Regions from separate parts of the Pseudoalteromonas sp. NZS11_1 genome, predicted to be linked through region 1. Evidence: predicted binding sites of a transcription regulator. Region 1 holds the regulator's gene; the other holds the start of a gene.
The links. Region 1 encodes MetJ, which represses methionine synthesis genes. Its sites were predicted from a motif close to TAGACGTCTAGACGTCTA; they were not measured.
Positions count from the first base shown of each region.

Region 1 (15,681 bases):
CAAACCGCAAATGCACAAACTTTGTTTGCCATGGGCATGGCGCATGTTATGAACTATTTAAACCCGCAAGCCCTTGATGACTGGAATAGCGCCCCGCAAAATAAGCAAATAAATTACCCTAGCGATCCCGCGCCTTTAATTGATTGGTTGGTTAAACAACAGTGGAATAACACACAATCGTTACACAAAGGTTTGTGGGATAGTGTCGCTTTATAGCCATCATAATTAAGTAGCTTAGAATAACCAATAATAAAAAGTTAAATTAATGAGTCGCTTCTGAGCTATCAGCTATAATACAAATGCATATTTAAAAAAGGCGTTAGCGATGAATTTTTTACAAAACTTAACAATCAAACGACGTTTACAGTTAAACGCAGTCGTTGTTGGTTTAGCAATGGTGGTCCTTTTATGCGTAATAATTTATGAAGCGAGAACAACGTTAAGCTTAAATAAAACAATTCAGCTTGCTGAAGAGCTTAATATCCATGAATTAGAACTGCGTAAACATGAAAAAAACTTTCTTTTTTATAAACAAGAAGAAGCATTAGACTTATTTGAACAAGATTATAACCAGCTTAAAAGTAAAATTGCTAAGTTGAATGTAATTATGCAAGAGCAGGGTATCGAAACCCAAAAAATAAGTAATCTCGATAATTTGGTAAGTGCTTATAACAATGACTTTATGAGTGTTGTTGTGCTACAAAAACGCATAGGATTACACCCAAAAGATGGGCTGTATGGCGAACTAAGAAGTGCAGTACACGAGGTCGAAAGCTTGCTCAAAGAGCAAGATAATTACAAACTCTTATCTTCTATATTACAATTAAGACGGGCTGAAAAAGATTTTATGCTACGTTTTGATCTTAAGTATTTAACTCGATTTGATGAAGGGGTTGATACTTTAAAGCGGCAAATCGCTCAGGCTCAATTTGATACGGGGTATACAGCTCAATTAAATGGCTTTTTAAATTCCTACCAAACGCAATTTCAAGCATTGGTCCAGGCACAGGTTGAATTGGGCTTAGATTTAAATTCAGGTGCACTTGGAAAAATGCGTAAAAGTGTTGAACAAAGTGATGCAATCGTTGCGCAGATACTATTAAGCACTAAGCAGCAGGTAGATAAAAGCGTTGGACAGGCACAATTTTTAGCCATTCTTATTTTTGTGATTGCTGGCATTATTGTTTTAATGTTGGTTTATTTCACGAGCCGCTCGATTATTGTGCCTATAGAGCGGGTTTATCACACCATTAACGATATTCGTCGTAATAATGATTTAAGCGTGATGATAGAGCAAACAGGTAAAGACGAAATTACCACCATGACGGTCGACTTTAATAGTTTAATAGGCGATTTTAAAAACTTAATTAACGAAGTTAATGGTGCTTTAAATACGCTTAACATAGCAACAGAGCATTTATCAGAAAGTACCGCAGCAACAAGCTCCGGTATGCAAGAGCAATTACATGAAGCCGACATGGTTGCAACTGCAGCCACCGAAATGCAGGCGACGATTCAGGATATTTCACATAATACTGAAGCGGCTGCTAAAAAAGCAGAGTCAACAAACTTAAGTGCTCAACAAGGGCGCAGTGAAGTTGACTCTACCGTTAAGCACATTAGAGCCCTATCTGATTCGTTAGGGAATGCATCAAATGTAGTATCGCAACTTGAAAAAGATGGCGAAACAATTGGTTCAGTGCTTGATGTAATTCGGGGGATTGCAGATCAAACAAATTTACTCGCACTTAATGCGGCAATAGAAGCGGCACGTGCTGGTGAGTATGGTCGTGGTTTTGCTGTTGTTGCAGATGAGGTTCGTTCATTAGCGAAGCGTACTCAAGAGTCCACGAGTGAGATTGAAGGTATTATAAGTACCTTACAGCAGCGTACTCAAGAAGTGGTGAGTATTATGCACAAATGTCGTTCTCAAGGCGATGAAAGTGCCTCGCAAGCAATTAAAGCAGGTGAGTTATTAGGCGCAATTACTGAAGATGTACAAACAATAATGGAAATGAGCTCTCAAATAGCGGTTGCTATTGACGAGCAAAGCCAAGTGGCATCAGAGGTTAATAAAAATGTAGTAAGAATTCGCGATATTGCGCAAGATGCAACTGAACATGCTGCTAAAAACGCCCAAACTAGCGAAGAAGTATCTGAGCAAGCTAGAGTGTTATTTAGCGCTATTGATAAGTTTAAAGTGTAACTAACCTGAACCCTGGGTAGTAAATATCTTAACCAGGGTTTAGGTTAACTAATCTAAAAATACCCACCTAAAGTTACCAATAAGGTTTAAGGAATAAACTTTATTGGTACACTGTTTTTGTTTTGTTCGTGCTCGGCTACGCGTGCCGAATATTCATCGCTCAACGTTTGTTGCTGCGCTTGTAGTTTTTCAAAGTAACTCCAACTGAACAGTCCGCTATTGTGACCATCATCGAAATCTAAACGCAGTGCATAATGCCCGACAGGTACTATGTTTTTTATACCTACAGATTGTTTATTAAGTACTAGCTTCATTGGACCAGAGCCATGGCCTTGCACTTCAGCAGAGGGAGAGTGAACGCGTAAAAATTCACAGCTAAAGACTGCTTGGCTATCGTCGTCAAAATAAACATCTAAATTTTTACTCACGCTGTGGTAATGCACTTTTGTAACGTGTTTCATTTTATATATCCCATTAAAAAGCCCCCAATCTGGAGGCTTTTAGTATAACGTTTATATTCGTTTTATAGAATGAAGCGGCTTAAGTCTTCATCTTCAACAAGTGCGCCTAGATGTTTTTCAACGTAAGCGGCGTCAATAACAAGTGATGAACCTGCTTTTTCAGAAGCATCGTATGAAATTTCTTCCATCAATCTTTCCATCACAGTATGCAAGCGACGAGCACCGATGTTTTCGGTTTTTTCGTTAACTTGCCACGCTGCCTTAGCAATACGCTCAATAGCATCATCACTAAACTCAATCGTTACTTGCTCAGTTTTAAGGAGCTCTCGTTGTTGCTCAGTAAGCGATGCATGTGGCTCTGTCAGGATACGTTTAAAGTCATTTGCAGTTAGTGGCTCAAGTTCTACTCGAATCGGTAAGCGACCTTGTAGCTCAGGTATCATGTCTGATGGTTTAGACATTTGGAACGCACCTGAGGCAATAAACAACATATGGTCAGTTTTAACCATACCGTGCTTAGTGTTTATTGTTGAGCCTTCAATTAGCGGTAGTAAGTCGCGCTGAACACCTTCTCGGCTCACATCAGGGCCTGAAGAATCACCACGTTTACAAATTTTGTCTATTTCATCAATAAACACAATACCGTTTTGCTCTACTGCAAAAATAGCTTGTTCTTTTAGCTCTTCAGGGTTTACTAATTTAGCGGCTTCTTCTTCCGTTAATAGTTTGAAGGCCTCTTTAATTTTTAACTTACGTTTAGTGCGTTTATCGCCGCCCATGTTTTGAAACATGCTTTGTAACTGGTTGGTCATATCTTCCATACCAGGAGGCGCCATAATTTCTACGTTTGATTGAGCTTGCGCTAATTCAATCTCGATTTCTTTATCATCTAATTGACCTTCACGTAATTTTTTACGAAATGTTTGGCGAGTAGATGAAGTATCGTCGCGTTGGCTTTCGCCATATTGATCTTTAACCGGTGGTAAAAGTGCATCTAAAATACGCTCTTCTGCTGCTTCTTCGGCGCGATGTTTAAACTTTTTAGTTTGCTGTTCGCGAGTCATTTTAATTGAAACATCAACGAGGTCACGTATGATCGTATCTACTTCTTTACCAACATAACCAACTTCAGTAAATTTAGTCGCTTCTACTTTAATGAATGGTGCGTTAGCAAGTTTTGCTAAACGGCGGGCAATTTCTGTTTTACCTACACCTGTTGGACCAATCATTAATATATTTTTTGGTGTTACTTCACTGCGTAAATCTTCATTTAATTGCATACGGCGCCAGCGATTACGAAGCGCAATAGCGACCGCTTTTTTAGCTTTAGCCTGACCTATAATGTGCTGATCTAGCTCGTGAACAATTTCTCTTGGGGTCATATCAGACATAATAGTTCCTATTATAATTCTTCGATTGTTTGGAAGTTATTAGTAAATACGCAGATGTTGCCTGCAATAGTTAAGCTTTTCTCTACTATTTCACGAGCGCTTAAATCTGTATTTTCTAAAAGGGCGGTTGCAGCTGATTGCGCAAAGTTACCACCACTACCAATTGCAATTAAATCGTTTTCTGGCTGAACTACATCGCCATTACCGGTAATAATTAAAGAGGCTGTTTCGTCTGCTACAGCGAGCAGCGCTTCGAGTTTTCGAAGTGCACGGTCACTTCGCCAATCTTTAGCCATTTCTACTGCGGCTTTAGTTAGGTTACCTTGGTGCATTTCTAATTTGCTTTCAAAACGTTCGAAAAGAGTGAAGGCATCAGCAGTACCGCCGGCAAAACCAGCGATTACTTTGCCATTATAAAGACGTCGAACTTTACGGGCGTTGCCCTTCATTACGGTGTTACCAAGTGAAACTTGGCCATCGCCGCCAATTACAACTTTGTCGCCGCGGCGAACACTTACGATAGTAGTCATGTTATTCCTCATCATCGAGCTGCAGAGGCAACTCGTAAAAAACGATTATGATGAGGTTATATGGGTGAATGGTTTATTTTCAAGTCCAGCCCCAAATTCCGCAGCCGACTATTTTTACACGTTTAAGTTTGTTTTTATCGCTTTCGGCTTGGCGTTTTGTTTTATAAGGGCCTAAACGTACTTTATACCAAGTACCATTGCTGCCTTCAGCCTGTTTTATCTCAGAAATGAGCCCTGCAAATGCGATTTTAGCTTTTAATGATTCAGCTTGTGCATGAGTTCTGAACGAACCGCATTGCATAACATAAGGACCTTTTTGCTCAAGTTCTTTTACTTCAACTTGAATCTCGTGGTTTCTAATTTCTTTAATAAATTCCGGTGTACGTGGAATAACAACTTCTACTTTTGCGGGTGCAGTTGGGTTAGCTTGTTTTTCGACAAGTTTTGGATCGGCATTACTTTTTATAAACCATAGTGTGTAGGCAAAACCACCTACAAGTAAGATGGCTATAACGGCTAAAAGAATAGGAAATGGTTTCTTAGCGGGTGCGTTTTTTTTACTGTTTCTGCCTGCAGGCTTTTTATTAATATAATCGTGCTGTGCCATGGTGTTATTTTGGCCTTAACCTAAATCATGTCTATAGGGTCTACGTCTAAGCTCCAGCGTACTTTTTGTGCAAGTTTACTGGTACTTAAATAATCAACCATTTGCGCAAGGTACTGATGTAATATGCGACGATCTTGCGCTTGAATATGCAATTGAAAACGATACATACCTGCGACTCTTTCAAGTGGGGCAGGGATCGGACCGAGCAATTGTATACCAGATACCCCATTCACAGGAACCAAATCCGTCAAAAAATCGACGACTAGTTTAATACTATGCCCTTGTGCACGCACAATGGCCATATTTGTAATGGGCGGTAAGTCAGCATCATCGCGCTCACTAAGAGCAAAGCGGGCAAAGTCTTGGTAACCATTATTAACTAAGTCTTGCAAAAGAGGGTGTTCTGGAAAGTGTGTTTGTAATAACACTTGGCCAGGCTCACCTGAACGTCCAGCACGCCCCGCTACTTGGGTGACTAATTGCGCTAAATGTTCTGTTGCTCTAAAGTCGCATGAGTATAAGCCGCTATCTACATCTAAAATTATAACAAGGCTCACATCTGCAAAGTGATGGCCTTTGGCAAGCATTTGTGTGCCCACTAAAATGCGTGCGCCGCCTAGATTTATTTCATCAAGTGCTTTTTCAAGGCTACCTTTACGGCGAGTTGAATCGCGGTCTATACGAGTAACGGGTGTATCAGGGAATTCGGTCGATAAAAACTCTTCAATTTGCTCTGTGCCTTTACCGTTAGGAAATATTTGCGTACTTCCACAGTCAGGGCATTGGTGAGGGACAGGGTACTGGTCGCCACAGTGATGACAGATCATTTGCCCAATCGCTTTATGAAATGTAGCGCTGGTACTGCATCGTTTACACTCGCTCAACCAACCGCACTCATGGCAAATAAGGGTGGGTGAGAAACCTCGGCGATTTAAAAATACCATAACCTGTTTACCGCGATTTAAGTGCTGACGCATAGTAGCAAGGATTGCATGTGCAATACCTGCTTGGTCGGGCTGACCTTTCATATCGAGTAACTTAAACTGGTTGTCAGTCGCTGTTTGCGCACGCTCGGTTAAACTTAATAGCTGATACTTGTTATTAATTGCTTTATGAAGTGTTTCAAGCGCGGGCGTTGCGCTGCCTAATATAAGCGGAATTTTATGCTGAAAAGCCCTGTAAGCGGCTAAATCACGAGCATGGTAACGAAGGGTATCTTGTTGTTTAAATGACGAGTCGTGTTCTTCATCAACAACAATCATACCGAGTTTTAAAAATGGCAGAAAAATACTCGAACGCGTGCCAATAACTATCGCGCAACTGCCTTTTTCGCAAAAACGCCATGTTTGTAAACGTTCGTTGTCGGTAAGTGCTGAATGCCAAAGCATAATGGGTGTATCAGGAAAGCGGCGGCGAAAACGGTTTACGGTTTGTGGTGTTAGGCCGATTTCGGGCACGAGTACGAGGGCTTGCTCGCCACGTTTGAGTACTTCTTCTAGGCACTGTAAATACACTTCGGTTTTACCGCTGCCCGTTACGCCTTCTAATAAGAAGCTGCTAAAGCCAGTACTTTGATTTATAGCCGTGCAAGCAACCGCTTGTTCTTTATTAAGTACTGGTTTACTACCGACGGTTGGCGCAACGCTTTGCCATTGGTTATCGTGTTCAATAGTTTGTGTAATGAGTTCTTTATCTATTAAGCTATCTATTGTTTTTTTACTAAAGCCCAGTGCTTTTAACTCAGTTAATGATGACTTACCTGATTGTGATAACTGCTTTAATAGGTTGAGCTGTGTTTTAGCTTTTAATGACGGTACTTTTGCACCTTTTTCTGTCAGGGCAACCATATTAATACTGGTTTTATCAGGCGATTCACCTTGGCGAAGTGCACCAGGTAGCGCTATATGAATAGTTTCGCCTAATGGGTAGCAATAATAGCGGGCAGTAAAGCTAAGGAGTTCTAAATGCTGGGCACTTAAAATAGGGGCGTCGTCTATTACCTCTATAATATTTTTAATTTTATTTAAAGGGACGTCGGTACTGCTTTTAATACCCAAAACAACCGCTACTTTTTTTTGATTACCAAAAGGTACCAAAACCCGCATGCCAGGTAGTAAAGGAGTTGATAAGCCACTGAGCTGTTCTTCTATTTTATAATCAAAGGTGCGTGGAAGTGGGACTTTAATAGCAACTTCAACAAAACTCATAACAACTCAACCCGTAAAATTAATGCTGTAATGTACTAAAAATAACGCTAAAAACCTACTAGCAATAGCGCTTGAGACAGAGATTGTTCACTTTTTTGGCAAAAATATAAATAAATACTTGTGTGGGGGGAGGTTGTTGGATAAAATCCGCCACCAACAAATTTGTTTTAACGACGTATGGTGCCAAACTCCGGGTTTGGAGAGCGATGCGGCCTTAACTAGAGGTTCCTATGAAAGAAGGTATTCACCCTAAGTACGAAGTAATTTCTGCAACATGTTCATGTGGAAATAAATTCGAAACTAGCTCAACTCTTTGTAAAGACATTCACTTAGACGTATGTTCTGCGTGTCACCCGTTTTACACTGGTAAGCAAAAAGTTTTAGACACTGGCGGACGTGTTGATCGCTTCAACAAGCGCTTCGGTGCACTTGCCAGCAAGAAGTAATTATTGCTGTTTAGTTAAAAAAAGCACCTTAGGGTGCTTTTTTTGTGCCTAAAATTTGTTATTTATTATCTTAAACTAACCTACATAAATCTTTAAGCAATTTAACGAATTAAATTGCACTATAACGTCGTTAAAAATTTTTTATTTAGAACAACTAGATACAAAAATTTTTGCCTAGTTCTAGCGTAATTTTCTTAACTTTAAATAGACCCCATATATAAGCAGATTGGTATTATTTCGTTGATTTTAACTATCCCCTCCTTTTGCATAACTATTTCCTATTCTTATTCTGAGTATGCATAATCCTTTACAGACAAATCGATAGATATTCTCTATATTTTAAATAGTACAATTTTTAACTAGGTTGATAAAAGTAGCTAACGTGGGCTTATCTGTTTTTAAAGTAAGGTAGTAGGCTGTTATTCTAAGTTTATGCTGATACTTTAAGTATACGTTTTATAAGATTTTGATAGACATAAAAGCACCTTAAAACTTACTTTTTAGGTGAATTTTTATTTATTAAATGTCGATATAATCCTGCAAAGTTACTGAAAAACCTCTTAAAATTAAAGGATATAGCATATAACAGGATAGACCTGATATTGCTTGGAATTTAAAAATAATAAGGGTATCGTACCCCAAGACTCCATCTCTCACTTTAACTTAAATTGCAGGATACCATCGCGTTATGTCTGACTTTCGTGAACAAGCACTACATTACCACTCACATCCCGTACCAGGTAAAATTAGCATTGAGCTTACAAAACCAGCTGAAACGGCTCATGATCTTGCACTTGCGTATAGCCCAGGTGTTGCCGAACCTGTACGTGAAATAGCTGCAGATCCTGCAAATGCTTATAAATATACTGGTAAAGGTAACATGGTTGCGGTTATTACTAATGGTACTGCAATTCTAGGCCTTGGTAATTTAGGTCCTTTAGCGTCTAAGCCCGTAATGGAAGGTAAAGCGTTATTGTTTAAACGTTTTGCAGGGCTTGATTCTATCGATATTGAAGTTAAGCACAAAACAACAGAAGACTTTATTAATACGGTTGCCAATATTGCCGACACATTCGGTGGTATTAACCTTGAAGATATTAAAGCACCAGAGTGTTTTGAAATAGAAAAAGCATTAATAGAGCGTTGTAGCATTCCTGTTTTTCATGACGATCAACACGGTACTGCCATTGTAACGGCTGCTGGTATGTTAAATGCGCTAGAAGTACAAGGTAAGTCAATTGAAGATGCAATTATTGTATGTTTAGGTGCAGGCGCTGCCGCTGTTGCGTGTATGGAGCTGTTAATTAAGTGTGGTGCACTGCGTGAACACATTTATATGCTTGACCGCAAAGGTGTTATTCATACCCGCCGCGATGACTTAAATGAATATAAACAGCTTTTTGCTAACAATACCGATAAGCGTACATTGCAAGATGTAATTGCAGATGCAGATGTATTTGTGGGTGTTTCTGGCCCTAACTTATTAGCGGCTGAAGATTTAAAGCTAATGGCTGCAAAACCAGTTGTGTTTGCATGTTCAAATCCAGATCCTGAGATTGATCCTGCACTTGCGCACGGCGCACGCAACGATTTAATCATGGCAACAGGACGCTCTGATTACCCTAACCAAGTTAATAATGTTTTATGTTTCCCGTTTATTTTCCGTGGTGCACTTGATGTACGTGCAAGCGCTATTAACGATGAAATGAAAATTGCTGCAGTAGATGCTATTCGAAGTATTGCCAAAGAGCCAGTACCTGCAGAAGTTTTAAAAGCCGCTGGTGTAGATAAACTAGAATTTGGTGCGCAGTATATTATTCCAAAACCAATGGATCCACGTTTACTGCCGCGTATAGCAAGAGCTGTTGCACTTGCTGCTATTGAGTCAGGTGTTGCACAAATTGAGCTACCTGAAAACTATATGCAGTAAATCTATACAGTAGAGCTATGCAATAAAATTTAGATATAAAAAAACCTCAGTAATTACTGAGGTTTTTTTTGTCTTTGTAATATTTATTCTTCGTTTAAAACGGGTACTTCTAGACCCATTTCTTGCATTATTTTTTTAACTTCTTCTGGCACTTTTTCGGCGTTATCTTTACGTAAGTCATCGTCATTTGGTAAAGGTTGGCCAGTAAAAGCATGCAAAAATGCCTCACATAGCAATTCACTATTTGTAGCATGGCGAAGGTTATTGATTTGACGACGTGTACGTTCGTCAGTTAATACCTTTAATACATTTAGCGGGATCGAAACGGTGATCTTTTTAACTTGCTCTGATTTTTTACCGTGTTCTGCGTATGGGTGAATATACTCACCATTCCATTTAGCCATAAGATGTATCGTTGCCTCAGATTATTAATTTCTCACACGGTATAAAAAGCGTGTAAATATGCGTGAAATTCTATCGATTTAAAAAAGATAGTCAAATAATAGATACCGATCTATCTTAATAAGCCTATTGTAGGTGTAAAGATAAGCACACTTTTGTGAGCTAAAATGTGTTATTCGCAAAGGCCCCTTCTACTTTTAGCCATCTAGAGCTTTAAAATACTTTGACTTATCAAAACGGATAACTTACTCTTTTAGACGTCTAAACATCCAAATTAATCAGGTGACGAATATGAGCGAAAAAAACAAAGCGACCATTGCTGTACGTAACGGCGTTGATGCTGATAAACATCATGGTGCGGTGGTACCGCCAATTTATTTATCGACTACTTATTCGTTTGCCGACTTTGATACTAAGCGTGAGTATGATTATGGTCGTAGCGGTAATCCTAATCGTGATATTTTAGCTGAGACGCTTGCTAAGCTTGAAGGTGGCGCTCGTGGCATAATTACAGCTACAGGCATGGCTGCCGTGCATTTAGCTACTCAGCTACTTAATAGTGACGATACGTTAGTAATTCCACATGATTGTTATGGTGGCAGCTATCGTTTATTTACATCTTTACAAAAACGCGGACTACTAAAGCTCGAAATATTAGATTTAACAAAAGAAGAAAGTCTTCAACAAATTTTAGTAATTAAACCAAAGCTTATTTGGATAGAAACCCCAAGTAACCCAGTACTTCGTTTAACAGATATTAAAGCGGTTACCGATGTGGCTAAGCAATGCGGTGCATTGGTGGCTGCAGATAACACGTTTTTGTCGCCTGCTTTACAAAATCCTCTTAAGTTTTGTGTAGATATTGTGGTGCATTCAACCACTAAATACATTAACGGACACTCAGATGTAGTAGGCGGCGCTGTTATTGCCGCAACACAAGAGTTAGGCGATGAGCTTGCTTGGTGGGCTAATAACATTGGTATTACGGGTGCGCCTTTTGATAGCTATTTAACGCTTCGTGGTTTACGTACTTTAAATGTGCGCCTAAGGCAGCATCAAGAAAATGCACTGGCAATAGCTAAGTACCTTGAAAGCTCTGAATATGTAAGCCAAGTTTACTACCCAGGTCTTGAGTCACATCCTCAACATGAGCTGGCTAAAGCACAGCAACTTGGTTTTGGTGGCATGGTTAGTTTTGATATTAAAGGCGATATAAACGACGCTGCGGCATTTTTAACTAGCCTTAAAACGTTTAGTTTAGCTGAGTCATTAGGTGGCGTAGAGAGCTTAATTTGTCACCCTGCAACTATGACGCACGCAGGTATGGAGGCAACAGCACGTTTAGAGGCGGGTGTGGGCGATACGCTTATTCGTATTTCGGTAGGTATTGAAGATATACACGATTTAGTCGCTGATTTTGAACGAGTGTTTGAACTTGTAAAACCAGGGCAAAATAAAAATGTTGGCCGTGTAGGCAAAGGAGCAGGCACTCCTGGTGGTAACGTTAAATTAAGTGCAGCTCGTCCGGCGCTTTGGTGATTAATATGGTTAATTGTATACATAAATTTGGTGGCTCGAGTTTAAGCTCAAGTGAGCGATACCAAAGCGTAGCAAAAATAATAATTACACATACTCAGCCGGGTGATTGTGTGGTGGTATCGGCTGCGGGTAAGACAACCGATACGCTAGTATTACTTTGGCAAAGCTATCAAAAACAAGATACTCAAGCAGTAGCTGATATTTTACTGCAGTTAAATAACCATCAAAGTGATTTAATAGAGCAGTTATTAGAAGCTGATTTAAAACGAAGTGCACTTAAAACACTAAGTATCGAACTTAGCTATATTGCAGAACTTGCTCAAGCTGAGCAGCTAAAAGAGGCTGCATTACTTGCACATGGCGAACTGTGGTCAGCACGTTTACTCGCTACTTATTTACAGCAGCTAAATATTGAGGCATGCGCTCAAGATGCACGTACTCTTTTTACCTTAAATGATGGCGAATTAATGCATGCGCAAAATGCGCAGCAATGTGGGCAGTTAATTTTGCCTAATAAAATAAATGTTGTTACTGGGTTTATTGCCGCAGATATCAAAGGCGAGACAGTAACGCTTGGCCGAAATGGCAGTGACTACAGCGCAACACTACTTGCAAATTATTGCAATGCTAAGCAAGTATGTATTTGGACTGATACACAGGGAGTGTATAGCACTGATCCTCGCAAGGTACAAAAAGCGATTAAGTACGGCAAAATTTGCCGTGGGCAGGCTAATTTATTAGCTCGTTTGGGTAACCCTGTATTACATGCAAAAACACTATCGCCACTTAAAAACACAGATATTAAGTTAGCTGTTCGCAGTAGTTTTGACGTACAAGCAAGTCCAACAGATATAGTAAAAGAAGGTTCAGCGAAGAAAAAACGTTTTATAACCACGTTGCAAAATGTTGACCTATTAATGGTTGAAGGATTAAGTGAAGGTGAGGTCTCAAGCGTTAGTCAGCTTATTCAGCATAGCCTTCATCACTTTAACCATAATGGTGAAGTGTATTTAGTAGTACCTGCAGCACAAACTTATCTGGTTATTAATTATTTTGCGGGTAGGGCAAATATTAGTGAGTCAAATTTAAACGGTTGTGCAATTGTAGCGCCTGAGCAAGACGTTAATACATTAAGCTTACAAGCATTAGATTTATTAAAAATCCACAGCATAAAACCTCGTTTTGTCCATCAAGATACTGGCTATGCTTTATTGCTTACCGATCAATTTATAGATAGTGATATACAAAGTGCCTTACACGATAAGTTAATTAATAAAGGCCAAGAAATCGCAATTATAGTTGCGGGGCTTGGTAACGTTGGCGACGCTTTTATTAAACAGTTATCGGCACAATTTGAGCGTTTATCGGATGACTTTAGTATTAAATTAGTCGGTCTAATTCGCTCTAAAAAAATGCTGTTTAATGCAAGTGGTATTAATACACAGCAATGGAAAACTCAATGGCAGCATGAGGCAAATAGCTATCAATCTGCAGATTTACTGAATGCTATAAATGAGCTCGATTACGAGCATAAAATTGTAATTGATATTACCGCAAGTGAACAATTTAGCTTGTTATATCCAGACTTTGTAGATAGAAACTGTCATTTAATTAGTGCTAATAAATACGCTGGAACAGCACCGACTACTTGGTATAAAGCACTTCGTAGTAATATTACAGAACGTAATTTACATTGGCGATATAACACCAGTGTAGGCGCTGGCTTACCTATTAACTTTGCTTTGGCTGATTTGCAAAATAGTGGCGATAAAATAACACGTATAGAAGGTGTTTTCTCAGGCACGCTTTCGTGGTTATGCAGTAAATATGATGGAACAAGGCCATTTTCTGAGTTGCTACTGGAAGCTCAGAAAATGGGATTCACAGAGCCAGACCCTCGCGAAGATTTATCTGGGCGAGATATGCAGCGTAAGCTACTTATTTTAGCTCGAGAGCTAGGTGTTGAGCTTGAACTTGACGATATTGGTTTATCGGCATTGATGCCAGATGAACTTGCGCTGGGAAGTTGGGATGACTTTTTAAATAAAAAAGCACAGCTAGACGCGTTCATCGAAGAGCATGCAGTGACAGCAAAGTCTAAAAATTTAGTACTTAGATATACGGGCTTGTTAGAAATCACACAAGGTGAAGTAATTGCTAAAGTGGGAATAGCGTATGTGCCTAATGGCGATGCGTTAGCAAACCTTACACCTGGCGATAATATTTTTGTAATTAATAGCAAATGGTATAGCGATAACGCATTAGTGATTCAGGGGCCTGGAGCGGGTAGAGAAGTGACCGCTGCGGGTGTGCACTCTGATTTATATTGGCTTGTTCAAAACTTAAAATAAACCTTTGGTTTAAACAAAAACGGCAGCTTAAATAAGCTGCCGTTTTTGTATTACATACATATTACTAAAATAGCTCTTCTTCTGTTTTAGTGTCTTCTTCAAATATATCGTTAGGCTGAGATAGCACATACTTTGTAGGTGCGGTGCCTTTTTCAAAATATTCAAATCGACTTGTGTAGTCATTTTTATGGCTAAGTAAGCCTGTAGCTAAATCAATACGAATAGAAACAAGTCCCTCAGGCGGCTCAATTGGGGCTTCAGGCTTGCCTTCAAGTGCCGCTTTCATAAATTCAACCCATGCTGGCTGCGCGGTTTTAGCGCCAGATTCCGCACCTGATATTTGGCTGCTATCTAGGTTGTTATTATATGTAGAGCGACCAAGAGCGTTGCCCGGATTATCAAAGCCAACCCAAACTGAGGTCATCACATTACTATTAAAACCGCTAAACCAGGTATCTACTGAGTCATTAGTTGTGCCTGTTTTACCTGAAATATCGCGACGATCTAGCGCTTGTGCTCGCCAACCGGTTCCACTCCAACCTGTTTTATGAGCCCAGCTACCACCCCCCCAAATTGCACTATTCATAGCATCAGCAATTAAAAATGCATTTTGCTTAGAAATAATTCTCGGCGCACATTTTTTCGTTTGCTCCATTTCATCATCACTATTATGCATCGAGAGTACATTGTGTGTTGGCAAAGGCTCTTCGTCACAGGCAAGAGCAGGGTTTGCTTTAAACAATACATTGCCGTAAGCATCTTGAATTTCTGAGATAAAGTAAGGTTCAATTAAGTGACCACCGTTGGCAAATGTGCTCATGCCTCTTGCAAGTTCAAGCGGAGTAATAGAAGCACTACCAAGTGCTAATGATTCACTACGATTAATGTCAGCGTCTTTAAAACCAAATTTTAGTAAGTGATCAGCTGTACGTTGCAATCCAACACCACGTAGTAAGCGCACCGAAATAACGTTTTTAGACTGTGCTAAAGCACGGCGAATTCGAATAGGACCATTGTAAACAGCAGGGCTGTTTTTAGGGCGCCATGCTACGCCTTGGCTCTTATCCCACTGGTTTATAGGTGCATCATTTAATATAGACGCAAGCGTGTAACCTTTTTCAAGTGCTGCTGAATATATAAAAGGTTTTATATTAGAACCCACTTGACGCTTAGCTTGTATCGCTCGGTTGTATTGACTTTGCTCAAAGCTGTAACCCCCTACAATAGCTTTTATTCTACCGTCTTGTGGATCGAGGGATACAATAGCGCTTGATGCTTCTGGTATTTGGCTTAATAAGTAGCTGTTATCTTCGTTTTGACGTACCCATATTTGCATACCTGGCGTTAAAATATCAGTAGCTGCTTTTGGAGCAAAGCTTTGGCGGTAGCGAGTAATATACTTACGCGCCCATTTTAAACTATCCCAACTGAGAGTTGTTTGCTCACCGTTTTTAAGTAGTACTGTAGCTGTTTTATTATTAACACTGAGTACTGCTGCAACTTTTAAAGTGCCTAACTCATTTACGCTCTGTAATTTATTGAGTATTTGTTGCTCAGTTAAAGCTGGTTGTGTTTCAGGATTCCATAAAACATCAGTTGGACCTCTAAAAC
Region 1 covers NZ_JADYXK010000001.1:17,920-33,600, forward strand. Annotated here, with positions in the region: gene I6F44_RS00070 (MJ1255/VC2487 family glycosyltransferase) at 1-216, shown strand, start outside; gene I6F44_RS00075 (methyl-accepting chemotaxis protein) at 326-2,206, shown strand; gene I6F44_RS00080 (gamma-butyrobetaine hydroxylase-like domain-containing protein) at 2,293-2,667, opposite strand; gene hslU (HslU--HslV peptidase ATPase subunit) at 2,730-4,058, opposite strand; gene hslV (ATP-dependent protease subunit HslV) at 4,070-4,588, opposite strand; gene I6F44_RS00095 (SPOR domain-containing protein) at 4,668-5,195, opposite strand; gene priA (primosomal protein N') at 5,216-7,402, opposite strand; gene rpmE (50S ribosomal protein L31) at 7,633-7,848, shown strand; gene I6F44_RS00110 (malic enzyme-like NAD(P)-binding protein) at 8,537-9,778, shown strand; gene metJ (met regulon transcriptional regulator MetJ) at 9,862-10,182, opposite strand; gene metB (cystathionine gamma-synthase) at 10,472-11,719, shown strand; gene metL (bifunctional aspartate kinase/homoserine dehydrogenase II) at 11,725-14,070, shown strand; gene I6F44_RS00130 (penicillin-binding protein 1A) at 14,135-15,681, opposite strand, start outside.

Region 2 (15,681 bases), on a different contig from region 1:
ATGGGTGAGTAACTTAGCCGCTATGCCTTGGCGTAAATAGTTGCTTGATGTGCGCATTGATTTAATTTCGCCATGCGTTGTATTTAGCGCTTTTAAAGCGCCAACACCCGCTAAATTATTATCAATCCATAAGCTATAAAAAGTTATGTCGGGCTGAGTGAGTTTGCTCACATCAAGTGCATGTACACTCTCAACAGGTGAGTGCTTTAGCATATCGTTATGATGCGCTTGTAGTAGCTTTATAACTTCTGGGTTTGAAAGCTCACCTATTCTAATATCCATTTATACCTCGTTTAATCCTAGAATTTAATGCCTTAGGCTTTATTTAAAACCCTAAGTAAGTGGCTCTATTTAGGCTGCTAGTTTCCACACTACAAACGCGACAGCAAACCCAACTAAGTACACCAAACCTAACCACGTTAAACTACGTAGTAAAACGCTGTGCTTTATAGCAGGCTCTGATCGCACAAGGCTAAAGTTAAGCCATGCAAACACTGGCGTTGTGACAAATGAAAGCGTCATGGCAAACGTAAGCATGGGGCCAAGGGCTGATTTAAAAAATAAAATAACGGCCATACCGGCAAGTGCTTGCAGTATTAACCAAATATTTAGGCTGTGTTTTGATTGCCTAAAGCCAAGTAGTTTATGAGACTCGTTAAGCGTGCGGGCGTAGCCATCTAGCACCGTGAGTGTGGTGCCAAACATACATAAAAAGGCGATTGCTGATACAAGCGGCCTTGCCCACTCGCCTATTGTTAATGCGTACATATCAATAAGCTGCTTGGCAAACGCGACACCACCGAGCTCTATACTACTGGTTTGCCCGTACTGCACTAATACACCTAAACTAAAAAATACTAACGCTAAGCCAGCTGTAAGCCAGTAACCTACGTTAAAATCGAACAAGCCTTGGCTTTTAGAAACTGTTTGCTGTGCTTGTTTTTCTTTTAGCCATAAAGAACTTAATGCAGATATTTCGATAGGCGCTGGCATCCAGCCCATTAACGCGACCATAAAGCTCAGCATAGCCAGCTCGTAAGGTGATGGGCCAACATAGTCAGTAGGCGCCATTGGGCCATTACTAAACGCGATAACTAACGCAATAACGGTAGCCAGCGTTAATAATCCCATTATGCCTTTGGCCACACTGTCGAGCGCTTTAAAGTGCCCTAACAATAATATGGCTAAGCACACTCCTAATAATATCCAACATAGCAGTGTTACCTCTATCACTACAGGCAGCGCGTAATGCAGTAAGCTTGCGGTAAGCAGTAATACGCCGGCGGTATTAACAACAGCGGCAACAATGTTTAAGCCAATAAAACTGTAGAAGTAAAACGGGCCTTTGCTTTTATAGCCCTCCACTAGGCTATTTTTAGTGGCGAGTGTGTATTCCATACCAAAGCGAAAAAACGGGTACTTTAAGACATTAACAACGAGGATTAACCAAAATAGTTGCCAGCCAAATATTGCTCCAGCCTGTGTAGACGCAACTAAGTGAGAACCGCCAATAGCGGCTGTTGCCATGAGTATTCCAGGTCCAAGCGCACCTAGTCGAGACTTCCATACTGCTTTTGTTGTGTGCATTAATTTCTCAAAATATGTGTGTTGTGTGTTCTTTTTATTAATTTTTATAATTAATAAACTGCAAGAACGCATAACTTACCTAAATTACAGGCAATAAAAAAGAGCCATACGGCTCTTTTTTACAATACTTTGTGACTAAATTTTATTTAAGATCCATCTCTTGGATGATCTCGTGTGCGATTTCAGGTGTAGTGCTAACAGGCTTTTCGTGTAAGTTTGCTTTTATCTGCCCTTTTCGATGTTTTAGTGCTGCATCGAGTTTTTTAGCTGCACTTGCAATGGCAGGGTACATAACTTCGTTTTCCCCTTTTACCGATATGCGCGTGCCTTCATAATTAGTGCTAATTTCAGCTTGGATTTTATGATGTTCTTTAGACAAAATAATTTCGAGTGCAATAAGCGATGGGAAATGGCTCTCGATTTTTGAAAATTTTTCGTTGATGTGCTCTCTAATAGAGTCAGTAACTTCAACATGGTGACCAGAAAGATTAATTTTCATAGGGTATCCTTTTATTTGTTACCTCATAAATAGTATTGGGGGCTATTTAGATTAACACAAGGAAAAAATAGAGATATTTGAGGTTTATTTGTGGTTTTTGGTGATTTAAATCATGCGTTGTGCAAAGTTTATGCAAAGCCCATAGTGCATGGGCTTTCAGACGTCTAGCTGTACTGGTTAATCTGTGTACGAACAACAGTAGTCAGCAAAATCAGATACTTTTACTTTAAAGCTTACATTTGCATCAACATTAAACGATTCACCCGCGTTAAATATTTTCCACTCACTTGCACCTGGTAATAAAATATCCCATTGGCCAGCTAAAAGCTCCATGCACTCTTTTTGGTTTGTATCAAAAACAAACTCACCTGGTTGCATAAAGCCTAACGTTTTCGCTTCGCCATCACCTAAAATAACGGTACGGCTCGACACTTTTCCGTCAAAATATACATTGGCTTTTTTTACTACACTTACGTTATCGAACTTTGGCATTTTTAGCTCCTGCTATTAATTTAAGATTTTTATTTATATAATTTTATCGCACTACCTTGCCTGATAGCTTACTTTCTTGCAAGGAAAGCTGCATTGTTCAAGGTGAAGTTGCTTCATGTAAGGGCATAAAAAAACCCGCAACACGTGCGGGTTTTTCAATTACTTACTTTATTTAATCAAAGCGATTAAAAAAGCTCGTTTGCTTTGCTTACAATGTTTGCCACTGTAAAACCAAAGTGCTCAAACAGCTCGCCTGCAGGTGCTGACTCACCAAAGGTAGTCATACCTACTACTGCGCCGTTTAGGCCTACGTACTTGTACCAGTAGTCAGCAATACCAGCTTCTACTGCTACGCGGCGTGAAACAGATGCCGGTAATACGCTTTCTTTGTATGCTGCGCTTTGATCTTCAAAGGCATCAGTACATGGCATAGATACAACACGTACCTTTTTACCTTGGCTGCGTAGCTCTTTAGCTGAATCTTGTGCTAGTTGTACTTCAGAACCCGTTGCAATGAAAATAATCTCTGGGTTGCCGTCACAGCTAAGGATGTAACCACCCTTTTTAACGTCACTTAATTGCTGTGCGTCACGTGCTTGTTGCTCAAGACCTTGGCGAGTAAAGATAAGCGATGTAGGACCGTCTTTACGCTCAATAGCTTGTTGCCATGCAATTGCCGACTCAACTTGGTCACATGGACGCCAGTTATATAAGTTAGGCGTTAAACGCATGCTTGCAATTTGCTCTACTGGTTGGTGAGTTGGACCATCTTCACCTAAACCAATTGAATCGTGCGTGTATACAAAAATGCTTGGTTGCTTCATTAATGCAGCCATACGAACAGCATTTTTTGCATATTCAACAAACATTAAGAACGTTGCACCGTAAGGAATAAAGCCTTTATGAAGCGCAATACCATTCATAATTGCCGACATACCAAACTCACGTACACCGTAGTAAATGTAGTTACCACTTGCATCATCGCGTGTTAAACCTTTAGAGCCATCCCAAATTGTTAAGTTTGAGCCAGCTAAATCGGCTGAGCCACCCATAAATTCTGGTAATAACGGACCAAATGCATTTAATGCATTTTGTGACGCTTTACGAGAAGCTGGATTTGCAGGGTTTGCTTGCAATTGCTCAATGTACGCTTGAGATTTTTCAGCCCAATCGCCAGGCAGTTCGTTATTAATACGACGCTTATATTCAGCTGCAAGCTCTGGGTATGCTTTTGCGTATGCTGCAAATTTTTCGTCCCAGCTTGATTCAAGCTGCTTGCCTTTTTCTTTGCCATCCCACTGTGCGTAAATATCATCAGGAATTTCGAAAGCATCGCCAGTCCAACCTAAAAATTCGCGAGACGCTTTAATTTCGTCATCACCTAGTGGTGCACCGTGACAATCATGGCTACCTGATTTATTAGGTGAGCCGTAACCAATAATTGTTTTACAACAAATTAGTGAAGGTTTATCGGTAACGCTTTTTGCTTCTGCAATTGCAGCACTTACAGCATCGCTGTCGTGGCCATCAACACCACTAATTACATGCCAACCGTATGCTTTAAAGCGAGCTGGTGTATCATCTGTAAACCAACCTTCTACTTCGCCATCGATTGAGATGCCGTTGTCATCCCAAAATGCAACAAGTTTACCCAGACCTAATGTGCCTGCAAGTGAACCTGCTTCATGAGAAATACCTTCCATAAGGCAGCCATCACCCATAAATGCATAGGTAAAGTGATCAACAATATCGTGACCTTCACGGTTAAACTGTGCAGCAAGTGCTTTTTCAGCAATTGCCATACCTACGGCATTTGTGATCCCTTGACCTAATGGACCCGTAGTAGTTTCGATTCCTGGTGCATAGCCATATTCAGGGTGCCCTGGAGTTTTAGAGTGCATTTGACGGAAGTTTTTAATTTCGTCCAGTGGTAAGTCGTAACCACTTAGGTGCAATAGAGAATAGATAAGCATTGAACCGTGGCCGTTTGAAAGAATAAATCTGTCACGGTCAGCCCACTCTGGATTCGTTGGGTTATGTTTTAGATAATCGCGCCATAATACTTCTGCGATATCAGCCATGCCCATAGGGGCTCCAGGGTGGCCAGATTTGGCCTTTTGTACTGCGTCCATTGACAAGACGCGAATAGCATTTGCAAGTTCTTTGCGAGATGGCATGAATTCTCCTACCTTATATGTGTATTTGCGCGGGTATTTATGTGTTTGTTTATGTAACCAAATAACTTGGATACTGTTATATATCCATTCTTACTTATTGTGGGGGCGGTGTGCAATTAAAAACCCCAGAAAAGGCAGCATTATGAATTTTTTTTGAGACTAGAACGACATTCGTAATTTTATTTAGACGTCTAGGCGTAAAAACACTATGCAATGCGTTTTGTTTTCGATAAAATACGCCCCTTAATTTTTTAGCGCTAATACCGACATTTGTGAAGCGCAATATTTGTGAGCAGAAATACAATGGCAAAACATTTATTTACTTCTGAATCTGTTTCTGAAGGTCATCCGGATAAAATCGCCGATCAAATCTCTGATGCGGTACTTGATGCAATCCTAGAGCAAGACTCTCAGGCTCGCGTAGCGTGTGAAACTTACGTTAAAACCGGTATGGTTATGGTTGGTGGTGAAATCACTACTAGCGCATGGGTTGATATCGAAGAAATTACACGTAAAACAATTCGTGACATTGGCTACACAAATTCAGACATGGGCTTTGATGCCGATTCATGTGCAATTTTGAACACTATTGGTAAACAGTCTCCTGACATTAACCAAGGTGTTGACCGTACTAGCCCAGAAGAGCAAGGCGCTGGCGACCAAGGCTTAATGTTTGGTTACGCATGTAACGAAACAGAAGTACTAATGCCTGCTCCAATTACTTACTCACACCGTTTAGTACAGCGCCAAGCGCAAGTACGCAAAAGCGGCGAGCTTAATTGGTTACGTCCAGATGCAAAATCTCAAGTTACTTTTGCATACGAAAATGGCAAACCTGTAGGTATTGATGCTGTTGTACTTTCTACTCAGCACAGCGAAGACATTTCGCAAAAAGATTTAGTAGAAGCTGTGATGGAAACAATCATCAAGCCGGTACTTCCTGCAGAACTTATTACAAGTGCAACTAAGTTTTTCATTAACCCAACAGGTCGCTTTGTTATTGGCGGACCAATGGGTGACTGTGGTTTAACTGGTCGTAAAATCATTGTAGATACATACGGTGGTATGGCTCGTCACGGTGGTGGTGCTTTCTCTGGTAAAGATCCATCAAAAGTTGACCGTTCTGCGGCATACGCTGCACGTTACGTTGCTAAAAACATTGTTGCTGCTGGTCTTGCTGACAAGTGTGAGCTACAAGTCTCTTACGCAATTGGTGTTGCAGAGCCTACTTCTATCAGCGTTGAAACGTTTGGTACAAGCAAGCTAGAAGAAAGCCGTTTAATCGAGCTTATTCGTGAACATTTTGACCTGCGCCCTTACGGCTTAATTCAAATGCTTGATTTAGAGCGCCCTATCTACCTTCCTACAGCGGCTTACGGCCACTTTGGTCGTGACGAATTCCCTTGGGAACGTACAGATAAAGCAGACGCACTTCGCGCAGCTGCCGGCCTTTAAGCCAAAATTGTTGTAGTAAATTAAAAACGGCCCTTTTAAGGGCCGTTTTTACATCTAAAACTTATTCGCTATATTGTTTGTAGAGCGTCTACAAAATAACTATTAAATCGACCTCGAATTCTTTTGTACTTTAGGTATATACTCATTTCATTATAAAAGCTTTAGGGACAGTTAAATGGCCGATAACTTTCGCGTTATATTTGCAGGACTTGCCGATAACGTTGACATAAAAACAGCATGTACAAATTTAGCTGCAAAATTAAAAACGTCAGATGAAAAAGTAGCTCTTTTTTTTAAAGGTAAGCCACTGTTTGCACCAAGCGATAAAGACAAAGCGTTAAAACAGGCTAAGTTACTAGCAGGCTTAGGCATTAAAAGTAAGCTTCAAGCTGTTTCAAACATCATTCAAAATGGCTCAAACCCTGCTGCAAATAACAATCAACGTGATGAACGTATTTTTGATGCACTCGATTACATCACTAGCAGCTTAATTCGCCTTGAAGAAAAGTTAGACGAGTTAGAGCAACGCCTTCCTGAAGCTCAGTTAAAAGCACCAGACGAAAGTATTGACGAATGGCAAGGTGACGATCTAATGCTAGGTGATGATTTAGCGCCTCCTAAAAAACGCAGTAACTTACTTTTATATTCATTGATTGCAACTGCCACCATTTTGCTAGTCGTACTGGCTGTTTTTTTAATTTTTCCCGATTTATTCTCTTTTTAAGAATGGCTAATTAATTTAATGAGCAATAAACGCGCAAAAATAAGAGCGGAAATTCGTAACACCCGTAAAAACTTGTCAAATAATCAGCAAATAATTGCTGCGCAATCGCTAAAAATGAATTTTATTCAACATTTAAAAAGCGAAAAAACAACGAATTCAAAGCATATTGCCATTTACTTAAGTAACGATGGGGAGCTAGACACTTCATTGTTAATTAAAGAATTATGGAGTTTAAACCATACCGTTTACCTACCTATAATACACCCATTCAATGGCGCTAATTTACTATTTCAGCGCTATGAGAAAAACTCACCCATGAGAGCAAATCGCTATGGTATCTTGGAGCCTGAGCTGAACTGCTCTCAAATATGCCCATTACCAGTGCTTGATTACCTCCTTATGCCATTAGTTGCATTTGATAAACAAGGTAATCGCCTAGGAATGGGAGGTGGGTTTTACGACCGGACATTGGCGCGTTTGCACGAACAAAATTGGCAAAAACCACAACTAATTGGCCTTGCACATGAATGCCAAAAAGTTGAGGCCCTACCAATCGAGTCGTGGGATGTACCACTTAAAACCATTATCACCCCAGATAAAACATACTGTTGGTAACAATTAAATTTGATTACTAACCGCATATTTCTGACATACATGAGCACAAAGCAATGACACAAGACGAATTAAAAAAAGCAGCTGCTTGGGCAGCACTCGAGTTTGTAAAAGAAAACACTATTGTAGGTGTGGGTACAGGCTCTACTGTTAATCACTTTATTGATGCCCTTGGTTCAGTAAAGGACACTATTGTAGGCGCTGTATCAAGCTCAGAAGCCTCAACCGCGCGCTTACAAGCGTTAGGTATTGAAGTATTTGAGCTTAATAACGTTGCTGCTTTAGATGTATACGTTGACGGCGCTGACGAAATAAATGATCAAAACGAAATGATTAAAGGTGGCGGCGCAGCCCTTACTCGCGAAAAAATAGTAGCCGCTGTAGCTAAACAATTTGTGTGCATTGTAGATGACACCAAATTAGTAAAAACATTAGGCGACTTCCCGCTTCCGGTAGAAGTTATTCCAATGGCTCGCAGCTACGTTGCACGAGAATTATTAAAGCTTGGTGGTGACCCTGTTTATCGCCAAGGCGTAGTTACCGATAACGGTAACGTTATATTAGATGTATTTAACTTAAAAATTACCAATGCTAAACAACTTGAAGCACAAATAAATTCAATTGTTGGCGTAGTTACCAACGGCCTATTTGCAATGCGTGGTGCTGATAAAGTGATTATCGGTACTAAAAATGGGCCACAAATTAAATAGGATGAGGTTATGAGTAAGGTATCGTTAGCAAAAGACAAAATTAAAATTCTCTTGCTTGAAGGTGTTCACCAAAGCGCTGTTGAAACGCTAAAACGTAACGGTTACAGCAATATCGACTACGTTAAAACATCCTTACCTGAGGACGAATTAAAAGAGCGCATTAAAGATGTTCACTTTGTAGGACTTCGTTCTCGTACTCATATTAACCAAGCCGTATTAGACTCAGCTGACAAGCTAGTTGCTGTTGGGTGTTTTTGTATTGGTACAAACCAAGTTGATTTAGATGCAGCACGCGAACGCGGTATTGCTGTATTTAACGCACCATTTTCTAATACTCGTTCAGTTGCTGAACTTGTACTTGGTGAAATCCTACTTTTATTACGCGGTATTCCAGAGCGTAATGCAGCGGCTCATCGTGGTGGCTGGTTAAAAACAGCAAATGGTTCGTTTGAAGCACGTGGTAAAACATTAGGTATTATTGGCTACGGTCACATTGGTACTCAGCTAGGTATTATGGCTGAAAATATCGGTATGAACGTTGAATATTACGATATCGAAGATAAATTATCACTCGGTAATGCAAAGCAAGTTCACAACCTAACTCAGCTGTTACAACGCTCTGATATTATTAGTTTACACGTACCAGAAACACCGCAAACTAAAAATCTTATTGGTAGCGCAGAACTTGCTGTTATGAAGCAGGGATCTATTTTGATCAATGCTTCACGCGGAACTGTTGTTGATATTGATGCACTTGCAGAAGCACTAACAGAGAAAAAACTAAGTGGAGCAGCAATCGATGTGTTCCCTACTGAGCCAAAGTCTAACGATGAAGAATTTGTATCGCCACTGCGCCAATTCGACAATGTTATTTTAACGCCGCACATTGGTGGTTCTACACAAGAAGCGCAAGAAAACATTGGTATTGAAGTAGCGGGTAAACTGGCTAAATACTCAGATAATGGCTCAACTATTACTGCCGTTAACTTCCCTGAAGTATCGCTGCCTGAGCTTGCTAATCGTAGCCGTTTATTACACGTGCACCACAACCGCCCTGGTGTACTAACGCAAATTAACCAAGCGTTTGCACAGCACGGTATTAACATTGCTGCGCAATACCTACAAACAGACGCATCTATTGGTTATGTAGTTATTGATGTAGATACAGATCAATCTGAAGTAGCACTTAAAGAACTAAGCGCTGTTGAGGGTACAATTAGAGCACGTATTTTGCATTAATAAGTACTTTTGATATTAAGAAGGGTCCTTATGGACCCTTTTTTGTATTTAGATTACATATACTTTCTTAAGTATTTTTTGAATACCGGATCTGTTGCAGCCAACTCTTTTTGCTCAGCTAATATCTCTTTTAAAATAGCACCTGAGGTAAGCGGGTTTGCAAGTACCACTCTAAATACAACTGTAGGTTGATTGTCGTATTTAGAAGGCGTTAAACGAGTACGTGATACAAATGAGCGACCAGACTCTCGCTGACGTTTTTGCATACTGGCAGTAAAACGATTCAGAGAGGCAAAAATATCTAACCGAGTTGCAGCATCTGCATCGGCTATTGCTTGTTTAATTTGCTTAGGTACATAACGATACGTTAATAAGCACAATTCAGGTTCTGAAATAAGCTCAAAGTCTTCATCAGCTTTAATTAAATCAGCAAAGTAATGTGCTTTTTTGATGCTTCGATCAATCAGCATTTCATAACCTTTACGACCAATAACACGTAAGCAAGCATGTACTAACATTGCCATACCAGGTCGGCTGCCTTCAAGCGTGTGGCTACCTAAGTCTTTTGAACCTTTACGTAATATGTACTCAGCGTGATGCTCTATTGCATCGGTTGCAGCGGGATCTTTAAATAAAACTAAGCCCGCTCCCATTGGTACATACATTTGTTTATGTGCATCGATGGTAATTGAATCTGCTCGCTCAACCCCTTTTAGTAAAGGGCGATGCGTGTTCGATAAAAGGGTTGCTCCTCCCCATGCAGCATCTACATGAAAATGGCAGTTAATGTCTTGTGCTAAGTCGGCCATTTCATCAAGTGGGTCAATATTACCGGTTTCGGTTGTACCCGCTACCCCAATAATCGCCATTACTTTAATGCCTTGCGATTCAAGCTCACGTGCTTTTTCGCGCATAGCTCCTACATCAACTTTATTATTTTCGCAGGTTTTAATGCCAATTAAGTTATCGCGGCCAATACCGAGTAAATCAACCGATTTACCTAACGAGTAATGTCCGCGTTCTGATATTAATACTGCTAAACCTTTATAGCCGTAATGCAGCATACCGGCAATTAGGCCTTGTGCGCCGATACCTCTAAAATCGCCATCGGGTTTTAATAAGCGGTTTCGAGCAATCCAAAGCGCAGTAATATTAGCGACCGTTCCACCAGAGCAAAATGCACCTAATGAGGTTTTAGCACTGTGCATCCATTTAGAATAAAATGAATCGTCTTGCCCATAAGCTAAATGGTGCATCATTCCAAGCACTTGACGTTCAAGAGGCGTAAACGCTTTAGACGTTTCTATTTTTACTAGATTTTGATTTAGCCCTACCATCAATTTTGACAGCGGTAATAAGAAATGCGGCAAGGCAGAGGTCATGTGACCAATAAAGCTAGGCGCAGCTGTATGCACAGAATGCGCAACAAGTTGCTCCATTATGTCTTGGGCATAAGCAGATACAAACGTTGGATCCTCTGGGATCACTGCCGACTGAAAATCTTTTTCGATTTCATGTAATGGTTTTTCAATTGCCGCTATATTTTCGTTTAGAAAACCTGCTAAATTACTCGAAATTTCAAGCTCGATTTTGCTTAAAGTTGAGTCTGGCGCTTCAGGTACAGTAAATATACGCTTAAGGCTTTCTTTAGAGGCGACGGCACAACGCTTTTGATCCATCTCAATACCTAGTGTGTGTAGCTAAAACACGCGCTTACCCATCAAAAACGCCTAATTATTAGGACATTTAGAGCAATCGTGTTTCTTTAAAAATTGCGCTAACTTTACTGCAATATAACTAAAATGTCTCGTTTAAACCTGTAAAAGCAATCAAAGCGATGACAAAAAAATGATAATTTAATTAAAACTCTACCAAACCTAATTATTTATTGGGCATTTACTTATTTTGGGTATAATAAATTTGATAACAAAAAAGGGACACATATGCCAGAAGGAAGAGTCAAAGTTAGTTGGATAGTGGCAGGCTTTAGCTTATTTTTAATAAGCTTGCTTACCTATGTTTACTACACTTACCAAACCACGCGTGCTGAAATAATGCAGTCGGTTGATAATCGCTTACTTAATGCCGCCACCAGCGTTAAACATATTCTAGGTGAAAATTACTTAAGTGCGGTTAATCAAGGCGACAACATAAGTTTTTCTTACTATCAAAATAAGAGTAAACAGCTCTCTGAGTTTGCTCAAGCACTTGATATTGCTTATGTGTATTCAATGATTTTAAAAGACGGAAAGGTTCTTTTTAGCTCATCAAGCTACACGCAAGACGATCAGAATAATGGCAAAGTAACTCAATTTTTAGATCTCTACCCTGAAGCTACCGATGCAAATATAAGTGCTTTTTACTCAACCGAGCCTGTATTTGAAATATCGAGCGATCAGTGGGGCCACTTTAAAACTATTTTTATTCCTTACGTTGACCCTATTAACGGCAATACCTATTTAACGGGTGCCGATATAACTATTTACAATTTAAACGAGAAACTTAAAGAAAGCGTATCAAAAGCAGCTGCCATGGCGAGCTTCTTCTTTTTTATCGCGATACTAGTTGCCGCCATATATATTTATTTACTAAAGCGCTCTTTAGCAACTGACTCAAGTACTGGTTTTTCAAATCATATTGCTCTTGAGTACTTTATTAAAAAAAGTAATGCTCATCACATGCAGTTAGCCGTTATTTGGGTTAATGAAATAGAAGATATAAACAGTTTCTACGGCACTGAAGTGGGTGACAAAGTAATGAAAAACTTACTTATTCACTTTAAACTCAGAAGCTCTGCGCATTGCCATATATACAGACTAGCAACCAACAAAATAGTATTACTCGCGCCTAAAGAAATGAGTAATGACGAATTTACCGATCTCGTAAAAACATATAACTTTAATACCCCAGTGTTAACTGACCCTTTTATTTACATAACCCTATGTGCAGGTATTGCCAGTGGCAATAAATCGCTACTGCTTGAAAATGCTCATATAGCGGCGCTGCAAGCAAAACAAGGCAGGCATAGCGTAGTTAACTACTCAAAAGCGCTACACGATGTAAAAACGCAATATCAATACAATGTTGAAATGGCTAAAGAGGTGCGTGAAGCGTTTGATAACAACCGTATAGTGCCTTACTTTCAACCCATTATTGATACAAATACCAACAAGGTCGTTCAATACGAATGTTTAGCTCGAATGGTAACGGCGCAAGGGGAAGTGTTGAAACCTGATGCATTTTTAAATGTTGTTACTCGATCAAGAATGGACGGAATACTTACCCGTACTATATTTTCACAATGTGTTAGTCGCTTTAGAAAAACCGATATTTGCTGGAGTTTAAATATAACAGCACAAGATATGCTCGACCCTAATTTAAGTGAGTTTATTGCGGACGAACTTAAGCGCTACCCGCATCCTGGTAATATCACACTAGAGCTTTTAGAAACCCAAGCTATTGCCAACTTTTCTGAGGTAAAAGCATTTATTGGAATGGTTAAAACGAAAGGCGTTAAGGTTATTATTGATGACTTTGGTAGTGGTTATTCAAATATATCAAACGTACTTAAGCTGGAAGTAGATGGTATTAAGCTAGATGGCGCACTAATAAAGCAAATAGTGAATGACAAAGATATCTATTTATTTATTGAACATATAGCCAGTTTTGCTAATCAACTTGGTTTGCAATTAATGGCAGAGTCGGTAGAAAATGCAACCATAGTAACCGCACTTAAAAAGGCGAATGTGACACTAATGCAAGGCAACTACTTTGCCCACCCAGTGTCACATGTTAGTACGGTTATAGAAGAAGAATTAGCACTTTAACTTACTTTAGCGAGGTAAGTTAATAACGAGTCGGTGGCTTTGCTGGCCACTGGCCCAGTATTTACGCTCAAAAGGCGTAATGGCATCGTCTGACTCATAAAGCGTTACATCGCAAGGGTTGCCTGTTAATTCGAGCGCCCGAGCAAACTCCTTAACGTAAATATCCCAATTGCTGCGCACTTCTAATTTTCCACCTAACTTAACGATAAATGGAAAAATAGCCGCGCCATGCCAGCGTCTACGAATATGCTTAGATTTAGGCCACGGGTTTGGATACAACAAATAATGGTGTATAGGTTGCCAATTAGCAGCAACCGCTAAACGCCAAAAGTCGTTTAAGTCTGCTTGCACTAAGATGTACTGACCACTGTCGGTTTGCTTATATTCAACATCGTGCTTATCTAATCGGTGCGACGATTTATCAATACCAATTATAAGTGCATCTGGGTGGCGCTTAGCTAAGTTAGCTGAGCTTTCACCTACGCCACAACACGAGTCTAAAATAAGCGGGCCACTAAAGGCTTGTACTTTAGCATTAACCTCGTCAAATGCGGCTTGGGTATGCGCTGCAATTGGCTTTTTAAATTCAGCATCTAAGTGCTTATTTACTATTTCATCAAGCTTTTCGTGAATACCCGCTTGATTAGATACAATACTACGTGAATTTGCATCACTCATTAGTGTCTTAGCCCCACACCTTTTTTGATCAATGTAAGCGCTAATGTAAATAACGCTGTTATAAATACTAAAATAACCCCAAGAGCCACGCTCAAATCAACATCCGACACACCTAAAAAGCCATAACGAAATGCGTTAACCATATAAATTATAGGGTTGATTTGTGATACATTCTGCCAAAATTCAGGCAGCAACGTAATTGAATAAAATACACCGCCTAAGTAAGTTAGTGGCGTTAGTATGAAGGTGGGGATAATGCTTATATCGTCAAAGCTGTTTGCGTAAATCGCATTAATTAAGCCACCTAAAGCAAACACAGCTGAGGTTAAAATAACCGTCGCCATAATTACAAAAATATTATGAATTTGAATATCAACAAATAATAACGATACACAGGTAACTATAAAGCCCACCATAATACCGCGCGTCATACCGCCCCCCATATAACCTAGAACAATGATGTAGTTAGGTACAGGTGCAACTAAAAGCTCTTCAATGCTTTTTTGAAACTTTGTTGAGTAAAAACTAGAGGCTACGTTGGAATAAGAGTTAGTAATAACCGACATCATTATAAGGCCAGGTACAATAAACTCCATATAACTAAAGCCGCCCATGTCGCCAATGCGTGAACCAATTAAGTTACCAAAAATAACAAAATATAAGCTCATCGTAATTGCTGGCGGTACTAAAGTTTGCACCCAAATACGTAAAAAACGAATGCACTCTTTGATCCACAAACTCTTTAAGGCTACGCCATATTTAAACATTTATTCGCCCCGCCCTTGCTCTAGTAATCCAACAAATAACTCTTCTAATCTGTTTGCTTTATTTCGCATACTCAATACAGTATTACCTTGAGTTGTTAATGCACTAAAAACCGCATTTAATCCTTGAGATTTAGCGACTTCTACTTCAACAGTGTGATCGTCCGTCATGGTAAATTTATAACCTTCAAGCGTTACAGGGTTTGCTGGCATTTTTAAATCTAAAATAAAGGTTTCTTTATCAAGCTTTGCAAGCAGTGCTTTAATGGTCGTGTTTTCAACAATTCGGCCATTATCGATTATGGCGATGTTTTTACACAGTAACTCTGCTTCTTCAAGGTAGTGCGTAGTTAAAATAATAGTTACGCCTTGCTCATTTATTTGGCGTAAAAAATCCCACATTGAACGACGAAGTTCTATGTCTACACCCGCTGTTGGCTCATCAAGTATAAGCAACTTGGGTTCGTGCATAAGGGCACGCGCAATCATTAATCGGCGTTTCATACCGCCTGAAAGCGTACGTGCTTGTTTGTCTTTTTTCTCAAGTAAGCCAAGTTGCGCTAAGTATTTATCAGCACGTTTATGGGCTTCGCCACGTGGCACACCATAATAACCGGCTTGGTTAACAAGTATTTGGCTAAGCGTTTCAAATTGGCTAAAATTAAACTCTTGCGGCACTAAGCCTAAATGCGCTTTTGCAGCTTCTAAGTCAGTATCAATATTACAACCGAATACTTCTACTTTGCCTTTTGTTTTATTAACAAGTGACGAAATAACACCAATGGAGGTTGATTTACCTGCTCCGTTTGGACCAAGTAAAGCGAAAAAGTCGCCCTCTTTAACTTGTAAATCAACGCCTTTAATAGCCTCAACACCATTTTTATAAACCTTGGTAAGGCCTTCTATATTTAAAGCAA
Region 2 covers NZ_JADYXK010000025.1:3,488-19,168, reverse strand. Annotated here, with positions in the region: gene I6F44_RS15680 (GNAT family N-acetyltransferase) at 1-282, opposite strand, end outside; gene I6F44_RS15675 (NRAMP family divalent metal transporter) at 352-1,527, opposite strand; gene hpf (ribosome hibernation-promoting factor, HPF/YfiA family) at 1,730-2,086, opposite strand; gene ppnP (pyrimidine/purine nucleoside phosphorylase) at 2,264-2,578, opposite strand; gene tkt (transketolase) at 2,764-4,755, opposite strand; gene metK (methionine adenosyltransferase) at 5,059-6,210, shown strand; gene I6F44_RS15650 (hypothetical protein) at 6,386-6,934, shown strand; gene I6F44_RS15645 (5-formyltetrahydrofolate cyclo-ligase) at 6,953-7,549, shown strand; gene rpiA (ribose-5-phosphate isomerase RpiA) at 7,603-8,256, shown strand; gene serA (phosphoglycerate dehydrogenase) at 8,266-9,495, shown strand; gene panP (pyridoxal-dependent aspartate 1-decarboxylase PanP) at 9,549-11,174, opposite strand; gene I6F44_RS15625 (bifunctional diguanylate cyclase/phosphodiesterase) at 11,439-13,322, shown strand; gene trmB (tRNA (guanine(46)-N(7))-methyltransferase TrmB) at 13,329-14,000, opposite strand; gene I6F44_RS15615 (ABC transporter permease) at 14,000-14,767, opposite strand; gene I6F44_RS15610 (ABC transporter ATP-binding protein) at 14,768-15,681, opposite strand, start outside.
Region 2: a site for MetJ is predicted at 4,940-4,957, ahead of metK (methionine adenosyltransferase). Genes of this name have one in related genera too.